Regions from separate parts of the Streptomyces sp. NPDC053474 genome, predicted to be linked through region 1. Evidence: riboswitches for the same ligand, from Rfam matches in the RefSeq annotation. Region 1 holds a riboswitch; the other holds the start of a gene.
What was found. Region 1 has a riboswitch for glycine ahead of gcvP (aminomethyl-transferring glycine dehydrogenase). Riboswitches for the same ligand answer to the same signal wherever they lie in the genome.
Positions count from the first base shown of each region.

Region 2: linked by a shared signal. The riboswitch ahead of gcvT (glycine cleavage system aminomethyltransferase GcvT) and the one ahead of gcvP (aminomethyl-transferring glycine dehydrogenase) in region 1 are both predicted to bind glycine.

Region 1 covers NZ_JBITXV010000025.1:79,560-85,460, forward strand. Annotated here, with positions in the region: gene ACIG3E_RS38525 (DUF5999 family protein) at 265-471, shown strand; gene gcvP (aminomethyl-transferring glycine dehydrogenase) at 649-3,537, opposite strand; glycine riboswitch at 3,724-3,821, opposite strand; gene ACIG3E_RS38535 (PRC-barrel domain-containing protein) at 3,957-4,322, shown strand; gene ACIG3E_RS38540 (DNA polymerase IV) at 4,843-5,901, opposite strand, start outside.
Region 2 covers NZ_JBITXV010000007.1:263,936-269,836, reverse strand. Annotated here, with positions in the region: gene ACIG3E_RS18865 (ABC transporter substrate-binding protein) at 1-36, opposite strand, end outside; gene ACIG3E_RS18860 (ABC transporter permease) at 138-1,142, opposite strand; gene ACIG3E_RS18855 (enhanced serine sensitivity protein SseB C-terminal domain-containing protein) at 1,534-2,310, opposite strand; gene ACIG3E_RS18850 (enhanced serine sensitivity protein SseB) at 2,548-3,333, opposite strand; gene ACIG3E_RS18845 (AAA family ATPase) at 3,404-4,168, opposite strand; glycine riboswitch at 4,303-4,405, shown strand; gene gcvT (glycine cleavage system aminomethyltransferase GcvT) at 4,556-5,680, shown strand; gene gcvH (glycine cleavage system protein GcvH) at 5,791-5,901, shown strand, end outside.

The DNA.
Region 1 (5,901 bases):
GTCTGGATTGCCCATCCGGACTAGCCCACTTCGGCCACGCCGAACCACCCGAAGGGACAGGGGAGTTGGGCTGAACCGTCCGGGCGGGTGATACGTCCTTAAGGCAGTAGGGAGCACTGCCGCAAAATCCCTGCGGAATCGCGTCCGTGGGGCAACACTGGACGGGACCGACCAAACCAACGGGGGAACGGGGGCGGCATGACCACCGCATCGAGCCGCAGCACAGACGCGACAACCACCACTTCGCAGCGAAAGAACCCTTCCATGTGCCAGCACCAGCCGCCGTGCCCGACAGCCGAATCCGCCGACCGGGAGGCCGCGCTCCTGATCGCGCACCACCCGGAGCAGGGCTGGAGCCTGCTGTGCAACGGTGTCCTGCTCTTCGAGGACACCGGTGAGCTGCTGCCGAACGGCGAGATCATCGCGCCGCACCGGCCGCTGGGCACCCATCAGGTGATGACGGCCGCCTGAGCCGTCCGCACGGAAGCGGAGCACCACCGATAGTCCGCCAGAACAGCAGACAGTCCAGTAAGAACCGCAGGGCCGGCCCGGAAGACGCGAAGTCCTCCGCACCGGCCCTGACTCGTGCCCGGGTCACACGGCCTGCCGCCCGGGCCCCTCAGCCGTCGGGATCGGCCCGCCCGCGGTTCAGTCCTCGTACGCGTCCAGCGGCGGGCAGGAGCAGACCAGGTTGCGGTCGCCGTACGCCTGGTCGATGCGGCGCACCGGCGGCCAGTACTTGTCCGCGGTCGACACACCGGCGGGGAAGACGGCCTCGGCGCGGCTGTAGCCGTGCTCCCACTCGCCGCCGAGGGCGGCCGCCGTGTGCGGCGCGTTCCGCAGCGGGTTGTCCTCCGCGGTCCACTCGCCGCTCGCGACCTTCTCGATCTCCCCGCGGATGGCGATCATCGCCTCGCAGAACCGGTCGATCTCGACCAGGTCCTCGCTCTCCGTCGGCTCGATCATCAGCGTGCCGGCGACCGGGAAGGACATGGTCGGCGCGTGGAAGCCGTAGTCGATGAGGCGCTTGGCGATGTCGTCCACGCTCACGCCCGTGGCCTTGCTCAGCGGCCGCAGGTCGATGATGCACTCGTGCGCGACGAGCCCGCCGGGGCCGGTGTAGAGCACCGGGTAGTGCGGCTCCAGGCGCTTGGCGATGTAGTTCGCCGAGAGCACGGCCACCTGCGTGGCGCGCTTGAGGCCCTCGCCGCCCATGAGCCGGACGTACGACCAGGAGATCGGCAGGATGCCCGCCGAGCCCCACGGCGCGGCGGAGATCGGGCCGACACCGGTCTCGGGACCGGCCGCGGGCTGCAGCGGGTGGTTCGGCAGGTACGGCGCGAGGTGCTCGCGCACCGCGACCGGGCCGACGCCGGGGCCGCCGCCGCCGTGCGGGATGCAGAAGGTCTTGTGCAGGTTCAGGTGCGAGACGTCGCCGCCGAAGTGGCCCGGCTTGGCGAGGCCCACCAGGGCGTTGAGGTTGGCGCCGTCGACGTACACCTGACCGCCCGCCTCGTGCACGGCCGCGCAGATGTCGGCGACGTGCTCCTCGAACACGCCGTGCGTGGACGGGTACGTGATCATCAGCACGGCCAGCTCGGCGCGGTGCTTCTCGATCTTGGCGCGCAGGTCCTCGACGTCGATCTCGCCGTCGTCGGCGGTCTTCACCACGACGACCTTCATCCCGGCCATGACCGCGCTCGCGGCGTTGGTGCCGTGCGCGGAGGACGGGATGAGGCAGACGGTGCGCTGGTCGTCGCCGTTCGCGCGGTGGTAGCCGCGCACCGCGAGCAGACCGGCCAGCTCGCCCTGGGAGCCCGCGTTCGGCTGGAGGGAGACCTTGTCGTAGCCGGTGACCTCGGCGAGACGTTCCTCCAGCTCGCGGATCAGGGTCAGATAGCCCTGCGCCTGCTGGGCGGGCGCGAAGGGGTGCAGCTGGCCGAACTCCGGCCAGGTGACGGGCTCCATCTCCGTGGTCGCGTTGAGCTTCATCGTGCAGGAGCCCAGCGGGATCATGCCGCGGTCGAGCGCGTAGTCGCGGTCGGCGAGCCGACGCAGATAGCGCAGCATCGCGGTCTCGGAGCGGTGCTGGTGGAAGACCGGGTGGGTCAGGTACTCGTCGGTGCGCAGCAGCCCGGCGGGCAGCGTGTCCGCGACGCTCGCGTCCAGGGCCTCGACGTCGGCCTCGACGCCGAACGCCGTCCACAGCGCGGCGAGCTGGGCGCGCGTGGTGGTCTCGTCGCAGGCGAACGACACGTGGTCGGCGTCGACCTGGTGGATGTTGACTCCGCCCTCGCGCGCGGCGGCGACCACGTCGGCGGCCTTGCCGGGCACCCGCGCGGTCAGCGTGTCGAAGTACGCGCCGTGCACGATCTCGACGCCGCCGGCCTTGAGGCCCTCGGCGAGCAGCGTGGCGTAGCGGTGGGTGCGCCGGGCGATCGTCTTCAGGCCCTCGGGGCCGTGGTAGACCGCGTACATCCCGGCCATGACGGCGAGCAGCACCTGGGCGGTACAGATGTTGCTGGTCGCCTTCTCGCGGCGGATATGCTGCTCGCGGGTCTGCAGGGCGAGGCGGTAGGCCTTGTTGCCGTCGGCGTCGACGGACACGCCGACCAGGCGTCCGGGCAGGTTGCGGGCGAACTTCTCGTGCACCGCCATGTAGCCCGCGTGCGGACCGCCGAAGCCCATCGGCACACCGAAGCGCTGGGTGGTGCCGACCGCGATGTCGGCGCCGAGCTCGCCGGGCGAGGTGAGCAGCGTGAGCGCGAGCAGGTCGGCGGCGACGGTGACGATCGCGCCGAGGCCGTGGGCCTGCTCGATGACGGGCTTGATGTCGCGCACGGCACCGGAGGCACCGGGGTACTGGATCAGTACGCCGTTGATCTCGCGCTCGGCGAGGTCGGCGGGGATGCCGTCGCTGAGGTCCGTGACGACGACCTCGACGCCGGTGGGCTCGGCCCGGGTCTGGATCACGGCGATGGTCTGCGGCAGCGCGTCGGCGTCGACGACGAACACGCCGTTCTTGACCTTGCCGACGCGCCGGGAGAGGGCCATGGCCTCGGCCGCCGCGGTGCCCTCGTCGAGCAACGAGGCGCCGGAGGTGGGCAGCCCCGTCAGCTCGGCGACGACGGTCTGGAAGTTGAGGAGCGCCTCGAGGCGGCCCTGCGAGATCTCCGGCTGGTACGGGGTGTACGCGGTGTACCAGGAGGGGTTCTCCATCACGTTCCGCAGGATCACGGGCGGCGTGAACGTGCCGTAGTAGCCGAGCCCGATCATCGAGTCGAGGACCTGGTTGCGGTCCGCGAGGGAGCGCAGCTCGGCCAGGACCTCGGCCTCGGTGCGCGCACCGGGCAGTTCGAGGGCCTCGGCGTTCTTGATCACATCCGGCACGGCGGCGGCCGTGAGCTGGTCCAGGGAGCCGTAGCCGACCTGGGCGAGCATCTTGGCGCGGGCTTCCGCGTCGGGCCCGATGTGCCGCTGCTCGAAGGGGATTCCCTGCTCGAGCTGCGTGAGCGGAGTGCGAGGGGTGGCTGTCATTGCGGAGGCCTCCTGGTCTGACACGACCTGCGAGGGGCACCACGGCGCGGGTACCCGGACGGCCTCCCCCTCTGTCATCTCAACCTGAGAGCTTCACAGGACCGCCGGAGCGGCTCTGCTTTCACCGTCGGTGAGGAAGGGTTCCGAACGTGCCCGCCCGACGCCCGCCCTGCTTTCCAGAGTGGCCTCGTCCGTGCGGTACAGGGGCCTGAGAGATTCCGGGGAGGAGTTGCTCCTTCGGCGCCTCCGGTGCTGCCACCGAAGAGCTCTCCCGCACGGGGTCAACAGCCGCTTGCCAGCCTACCAGCGCGGTCCGTGGCCGATCCCTCGAGTGGCCGCCCGTCCCGATGTGCTCTTTCGTAGGTATGACGACCGAAAAACGGATGAGCCCGGATCACTTGCGACCAATTGGAGGGAACGTGCAGACGGATATCGATCCCCGCAATCTGATCGGCCGCAAGGCGTTCGACCGCGACGGAACCAAGATCGGCACGGTCGACGAGATCTATCTCGACGACGCCACGGGTGCCCCGGAGTGGGCGGCCATACGCACCGGTCTGTTCAGCCGTGACGCGTTCGTCCCGCTGGAGCCCAGCGAGCTGGTCCAGGACGGCACCCTGCGCGTGCCCTTCGAGCGCTCCCTGATCAAGGACGCCCCCGACTTCGGCGTGGGCCGCCACCTCTCCCCCGAGCAGGAGCTCCAGCTCTACCGCCACTACGGCCTGGACGTGACGCCGCCGCCCGCACCGGACCACGACTTCGGCCCCGGGGCCGGACCGGCCTGACCGAGCTCACCGGGCTCACCGGGCTCACCGGGCGAACGGGGTGGACGGGCCGGGCACCTGACGACCGCGCCACCACCGGACCACCGGACCTGCCGCGCCACCCCACCGCCCCACCCGCCGGGCCTGCCCGATCCGCTGCACCGCCCGACCCGCTGCACCGCCAGACCCGCCGCACCACCGGATCCGCCGGACCCGCTCCACCGCCCGACCTGCCGCACCGCCAGACCCACCGCGCCTCTGCACCGCCCGATCCGCCGAGCCACCGGATACGCCAGACCCGCCGGACCTGCCGCCCGCACCGCCGCACCACCGCACCTCCGTATCCGCCGCGCCGCCCGACCCGCCGCACCACCGGACCTGCCGGACCCGCTCCACCGCCTGACCCGCCGCACCACCGGACCCGCCGCCCCGCCGGACCTGCCGTCCCGCCGGGCCACCGGACCTGCCGCACCGCACCGCCGCACCGCCGCCCCAGCACCCCAGCACCCCAGCACCCCAGCACCCCAGCACCGAGGGGCGCCTACCCGGCCCCTTCCGCCAGCGGCAGCGTCCCTTCCTCCCCGTCTGAGGTCTCCCGACCCGCCGAAGCCGCTTCTGTGGCCCCCTGGTCCACCGGCTCCCCCGCCGAAGCCTGCCGCTCCGCCAAAGCCCCCGCGTCCGCCACCACCAACGGCAGCGGATCCGAAGGCTCCAGCTCCGGGTCATCCGTGCGGAACGTCCGCACGCGCCCCGGCGCCGAATCCGGGGTCTCGAACCGCACCGTTACCCTCCCCAGGCCACTGCCCTGCACCCATCCGGGCCCGTACACCGCGTGCCGTACGTCGTGCCCCGCGGGCCACCGCCGCTCGGCGGGCGCCACCGGCTCCCCAGCCGCCTCGCCCGACCCGGACGCCGCGTCGGGCCCGCCTTCCTCAGCCACGACGGCCACCGGGGCAGCCACCGCTTCCTCCTCCTCGGCCCCGGGCGCCAGGGACTCGGTCTGCAGCACCGCGTGGGCCTGCGCAAAGAGGTCCTCCTGCGTGAAGTCCGCGAGGCCGCTCACCCCGACGCCCAGCAGCCGCACCCCGCCCGTCGTGTCCACGGACTCCAGGAGCCGCGCCGCCGCCTCCCGCACCACGGCCGGATCGTCCGTCGGCCCCCGCAGCGTCTCGGAGCGGGTCAGCGTCGAGAAGTCGAAGCGCCGCACCTTCAGGACGATGGTCCGCCCGGAGTGCCCGGCCGCCCGCAGCCGCTGCACACACCGGTCGGCGAGCCGCGCCACCTCCAACCGCACCCGCACCCGGTCGTGGATGTCCACGTCGTACGTGTCCTCGACGCTGACCGACTTGGTGTCCCGCTCGGCCACCACGGGCCGCTCGTCCCGGGCCAGCGCCATCGCGTACAGCGCCCCGCCGTGGGCCTTGCCCAGGAGCCGCACCAGCTCGTCCTCCCCGGCCTCGGCGAGCTCCTCCACGGTGGTGATCCCGGCCCGCCGCAGATGGTCCCCGGTCGCGGGGCCCACACCGGGCAGCACCCGCACCGGCATCGGCCCGAGCAGCGCCCGCTCCGTGCCGGGCGGTATCAGGACGAGGCCGTCGGG
Region 2 (5,901 bases), on a different contig from region 1:
CGCGGCGAGCCGCCTTTTCGGGGGGAGTGTGGGCATTTTCTCGCAACCTTCCAGATTCGCGGTCCCTGGCTTATCGCTGCCGAAGAACCATGGAAAGAGCCACCTGACCAGCGGCAGGGGCAAGTCGGTCGGGTCTGCTAACGGGTTCCCTTGGGGTCGAGCGCGTCGCGCAGACCGTCCCCGAAGAGGTTGAAGGCGAGCACCGTGATGAAGATCGTCACACCCGGGAAGACCATGAACATGGGGTCGTGCTCGTACGTTTCGAGGGCGTCGCGCAGCATGCCTCCCCAGGAGGCGGTCGGCGGCTTGACACCCGCGCCCAGGAAGCTGAGGGCGGCCTCCGTGAGGATGTTCGTGGGGATCATCAGCGTCGCGTAGACGGTGATGGGGGCCACGAGGTTCGGCAGGAGTTCGCGGAACAGGATGTGGCGCCGGCCGCCGCCGAGGCTCTTGGCGGCCTCCACGTACTCGCGCTCCCTGAGCGAGAGCGTCTGGCCGCGCACGATGCGCCCGATGTACGGCCAGCCGAAGAAGCCGATGACCAGGACGAGGATCGAGACGCGCACGCTCGTCCCTTCAAGTCCCAGGAAGTCGTCGGGAAGGACCGAGACCAGGGAGATGATGAAGAGCAGCTGCGGGAAGGAGAGCAGCACGTCCATCACGCGGCTGATCAGGGCGTCGATCCAGCCGCCGAAGTAGCCCGCGATGATCCCGAAGAGGGTGCCGAGGACCACGGCGACGATCGCGGCGAGGAAGGCCACGAGCAGCGAGATGCGTGCTCCGTAGACGATCCGGCTGAACACGTCGCGGCCCTTGTTGGGCTCGACTCCGAAGAGGTAGTCGCTGCTCACGCCGCCGAACGAGCCCGTGGGCAGGTTCGTCAGCGGGTCCAGCTTCTCCTGGTGGAAGTCGTTCGGCGGGTGTCCGAGCAGGCCGACGATCAGGGGCGCGAACACCGCCACGAGGACCAGGAGGACCACCGTGATGCCGCCCGCGAGGGCGACCTTGTCGCGCTTCAGCCGGTTCCAGGCGATCTGGGTGAGGGACCGCCCCTCGACCTTCTTCCCCCCTGCACCAGCTGCGGGGGCGACTTCCTCCGTGGGTTTCGCGTCCGCAGGTGTGTCATGCAATGGCGCCGTCATCGTGGCAGGGACCCCTCTCAACCGGCGGTGACCGGCCCGCACTTGCCGCTGTAGCGACGTGATCAGTCCGTCGTACACAGGGGCGAAGGCCCCTTGGAGCGGGAGTCTTCAACGGGGTCGTGATCTGTTACCAGACTTGTCGGGGAATGGATGCGCAACCGTGATGCTGATCGAGGTGTTCCGTTATCCGGACGTCACTGAACGCCGGGCGAACACGGGGCAGTTGGGGGCACAGGAGCCACACACGTCCATACGCGCACTCCTGCCCCACAAGGGGACATCGCGCACGTCGACGCTGATCAGCTCACCGACGGCAGACGGAATCCAGCCACCGTCCGGTTCGCCGCGAGGGGCGCACGGTGGGGTTGCTCCGTCTTTCGTACGAGATGTCTCAGTACTGTGCGGGATAGCCGTATCCGCCCGCGGCGGGAGCGGGAGCCCCCTGCGCGTCGCGGTCGTAGAACGGCCGGGCGTTGGCGCGCAGCCACAGCGCCACCGGGTCGTGCGGGTCGGCCATCGCGACGGTCGACACGGGCAGGCCCTCGGGGACGGCGCCGATGGACTGCTGCATCATCGCGCGCACCGCGTCGACGGACGCGGGCGAGGTGTCGTACACGTCCAGGCCGATGGCCAGATAGGGCGCGCCGAGCACCGGCTGCACCCAGGCGCGGCGCAGCGCGCGGACGGCCGGGGTGCGGTGGGCGTTCTGGGTCAACAGCGCGTAGAACTGCGGGAGTTCGATGGTCGGGTCGGTCAGCCGCAGCGGGCCCGCGGGCTGGGTGGCGAGGCCGCCCGCGATGCGCCGCAGATCGAGCCAGGGGACGCCGACGCCGCCGCCCGGGGCGTGCGGATTGAGCCACAGGCCGTAGTGGTCCGGGTACAGCGCGCGGGCCACGTCGAGGCCGCCGACGACTTCGTAGCCGCGGTTCCAGCCGCTGGCGGAGAGCTCCTGGGCGGAGGTCACGCACGGCGCGTAGCCGTACCCCTCCACCTCCATGTTGCCGTACTGGGCGTCGGGGGATCCGGCCTGGCCGTGCCAGAGCAGCATCCACACCTTGCCGTCGGCGAGGGCGTGCAGGAGCGCCTCGTACGCGTCATAGCGCCCCGGCGTCACCTGGCGCAGCATGTGCTCGACCTGTCCGGCCGCAGCGGTGCCCGACGCGCTCACCCTAACCGCCCCTTCGCGACGTGCCCTGCGCGGTCGTTGCGCCGACCGCGTCACCGGGCACCAGCTTAAGCGGGGCGTGGCTACTTAGCGCTTGAACAGGTGGGCCGTGCTGTGCCTTGTTGTGTCGTGCGGTGTCTGCGGGGCGTCCGTGGCTGGGCGCGCAGTTCCCCGCGCCCCTTTGGGGCGCTGGTCCCCGGGGCGCTGGCTACTTTGGGGCGCTGCCCCCGGGGCGCCCTTCTATCGCGTGGTGAAGAAGGGGCGGAGTCTGGTTTTCATCCAGTCGCCTACCGGGTCCTGGGCCACGTCCAGGAGGACCAGGTTGACCGGCCACGGCGGGGGGGTGTGGCCTAGGGCCCGGCCCAGGGCCGCCATGGGCAGGTCCCGGGCGTCGCCCTCCCAGGAGGACAGCTCGACGCCGATGAACAGGGTGGGGGCCTCGTCCTCGACCGTGGCGAGACAGCGCCGCGCGCTGAGCACCGCGCCCGTCGCCTCGAACTCCCGCGCCGCGGCGGACAGGAAGTCCACCGGGTCGTCCTGCCAGTCCGGCTCGTAGAGCCGCACCCGGCCGCCGCTCGCGGGCCCGTCCAGCTCCGTGCGCCCCACCCGGCACAGCGCGGCCACCGCGGCGGGCGGCAGCGGCACCGCCACCGTGCCCTCCGGGTTGAGCGCGATGCCGAGCTCCGGCGCCAGCCCGCGCGCGAACTCCACCGCGGGCGCCACCGTGCAGCTCATCCGCCCCCCGGTGGCCTGCTGGAACTCCTGCTCCGAGGTGAAGACGGGCACGTACGCCTGCCCGTGGAGCTCCAGCGTCGGCAGGTCGAGCGTGCCGCTCTCGGGCCCACCCCCGTTCGGCAGCGGGATCCACAGCCTGCTGCGGCCAAGGACCTCGACCAGGCGGGCGCCCGTCTCCTCGGACGGCGGCGCGCCGAGCGAGGCGGCGAGCACCTCCTCCAGTTCGTTGGCGGGCCAGCCGCCGTAGGGATGGGCGTGCGCCTGTGCCGGTACGTCCCCCGGAAAGTCCATTTGTCTCGACCTCTGCTCTGCGTGCTGTCTGCGGCCCGACCCTAACGCCGCCGGTCCCGCGCGCCCCGCCCTACCCGCCCTGGCCCTCGAAGCCCAGCGCGCGCAGCGCCCCCGCCGCCTCCCGGTCGAGCAGCACCGCCGAGCCGCAGCCGCGCGGCAGGCTCCCGCTCTCGGCGGCCCGGACCAGGCGGCCGACCGTCCTGCGGTGGCGCGCGAAGGCGTACCGGGAGACGCCGCGCCCCCGGGCGCGCTGGCCGTCGAGGGCGACGGGGGCGGGCACGTCGAGCAGCAGCAGGTGCAGCGTGGCCCCGCGCCGGGCCGCCGCGCGGGCGAGCCAGCGGCGCACCCACGGCTGGGTGCCGCAGTCGTGGACAACGACGCCGGTGCCCGCGCGCAGCGTCCGGCGCAGGTGGGCGTAGTGCGCGAGGCGGACGAGGGGGCGGTAGAGCGCGTACGGGATCCGGCGCGGCACCCGGGCCGCCCAGCGGTCGCGGGTGTCCTGGGAGTCCACGCGCGGGCCCGCCACGGCGCGCCGCATCAGCGTGGACTTGCCGCTGCCGGGCAGCCCGGAGACCACCACGACGTCCCCGGCGGCGAACACCAGGCGGCGCGGGCCATGGCCGGAGCGGCCCCTGAGGTCGCGCACGACGGCCCGGCGGGAACCGGCGACGGCCTCCCGCGCGGGCGGCGCGGGGGCGCCCGGCTGCGGGGGCAGGGCGACGCCCGCGCCGGGCAGCACCGCCCCCGCCCTGGGCAGCGAGACACCCGTGGTCGTCGCGTAAGCACTGCTCCTGCGCACCGTGATCGGCCTCCCCATGCTCGTCACGTCACTCATCCCCAGTACTTCTCCGTGGTATGTAAAGAGAAGGTAATGCCCTACGAAGACGACAACCGGGGACTCCCTGGTTGCGACTGTTGTGCGACGGGGGCGCGTGCAATGATGTGCGCGCCAACTCCATACCGGCCGCTTGAATCCGCGCGGGAGAGTCCCCGGTGACGCAGGAGCGTCGTGGGGCGCCGAAGGAGCAAGTTCCTCCCTTGAATCTCTCAGGCCCCGTACCGCGCGGGCGAGGCACATCTGAAAAGCGAGCCGCCCCGGTGGCTCCACCCAAGGTGCAAGTCATGCCCCGTGGTACGCGTGGGCCTGGTGAACCTCTCAGGTTTGATGACAGATGGGGAGGGACGACCTCGCCCGTCATGCCATGCCTGGGAGCCACTACTCATGAGCCCTACCCCGCGCAAGACCGCCCTCGACGCCCTGCATCGCTCGCTGGGCGCCACCATGACCGACTTCGCGGGCTGGGACATGCCGCTGCGGTACGGCAGTGAGCGCGACGAGCACAACGCCGTGCGCACCAAGGCCGGCCTCTTCGACCTCTCCCACATGGGCGAGATCACGGTCACCGGCGCCGGGGCCGTCGACCTGCTGAACTACGCGCTCGTCGGCAACATCGGCTCCGTCGGCGTCGGCCGCGCCCGCTACACCATGATCTGCCAGGCCGACGGCGGCATCGTCGACGACCTGATCGTCTACCGCCTCGGCGAGACCGAGTACATGGTCGTCGCCAACGCGGGGAACGCCCAGGTCGTCCTGGACGCCCTCACCGAGCGGGCCGCCGGGTTCGACGCCCAGGTGCGCGACGACCGGAACGCGTACGCGCTGGTCGCCGTCCAGGGCCCCGAGTCCCCCGGCATCCTCAAGGCAGTGACGGACGCCGACCTGGACGGCCTGAAGTACTACGCGGGCCTGCCCGGCACGGTCGCGGGCGTGCCCGCCCTGATCGCGCGCACCGGCTACACGGGCGAGGACGGCTTCGAGCTGTTCGTGGCGCCGGAGCACGCCGAGACGCTGTGGCGGGCGCTGACGGAGGCGGGCGCCCCCGTCGGCCTCGTGCCGTGCGGTCTCTCCTGCCGCGACACGCTCCGCCTGGAGGCGGGCATGCCGCTGTACGGCAACGAGCTGACCACCGGTCTCACCCCGTTCGACGCGGGCCTCGGCCGGGTCGTGAAGTTCGAGAAGACCTCGCACGCGGAGGACTTCGTGGGCCACGACGCCCTCAGGGCCGCCGCCGAGCGCGCCGAGTCCGCGCCGCCCCGCAAGCTCGTCGGCCTGGTCGCCGAGGGCCGCCGGGTGCCCCGCTCGGGCATGGACGTTGTCGCGGACGGCCAGGTCGTGGGCCAGGTCACCTCCGGCGCCCCCTCGCCCACCCTCGGCAAGCCGATCGCCATGGCCTACGTCGACGCCGCCCACGCCGAGCCCGGCACCCCCGGCGTCGCCGTGGACATCCGCGGCACCCACGAGCCCTACGAGGTCGTGGCGCTCCCGTTCTACAAGCGCCAGAAGTGACGCCAGCAGCACATCGGCACCGTACAAGCAACGGTACAAACCGTCTCATTCCGCAAGACGGCCCTTCTCACGTGCATCAGCACACGCCCGCGTACAGGAGAATTCACGCCATGAGCAACCCCCAGCAGCTGCGTTACAGCAAGGAGCACGAGTGGCTGTCGGCCACCGAGGACGGTGTGGCGACGGTCGGCATCACCGAGTTCGCGGCCAACGCGCTCGGT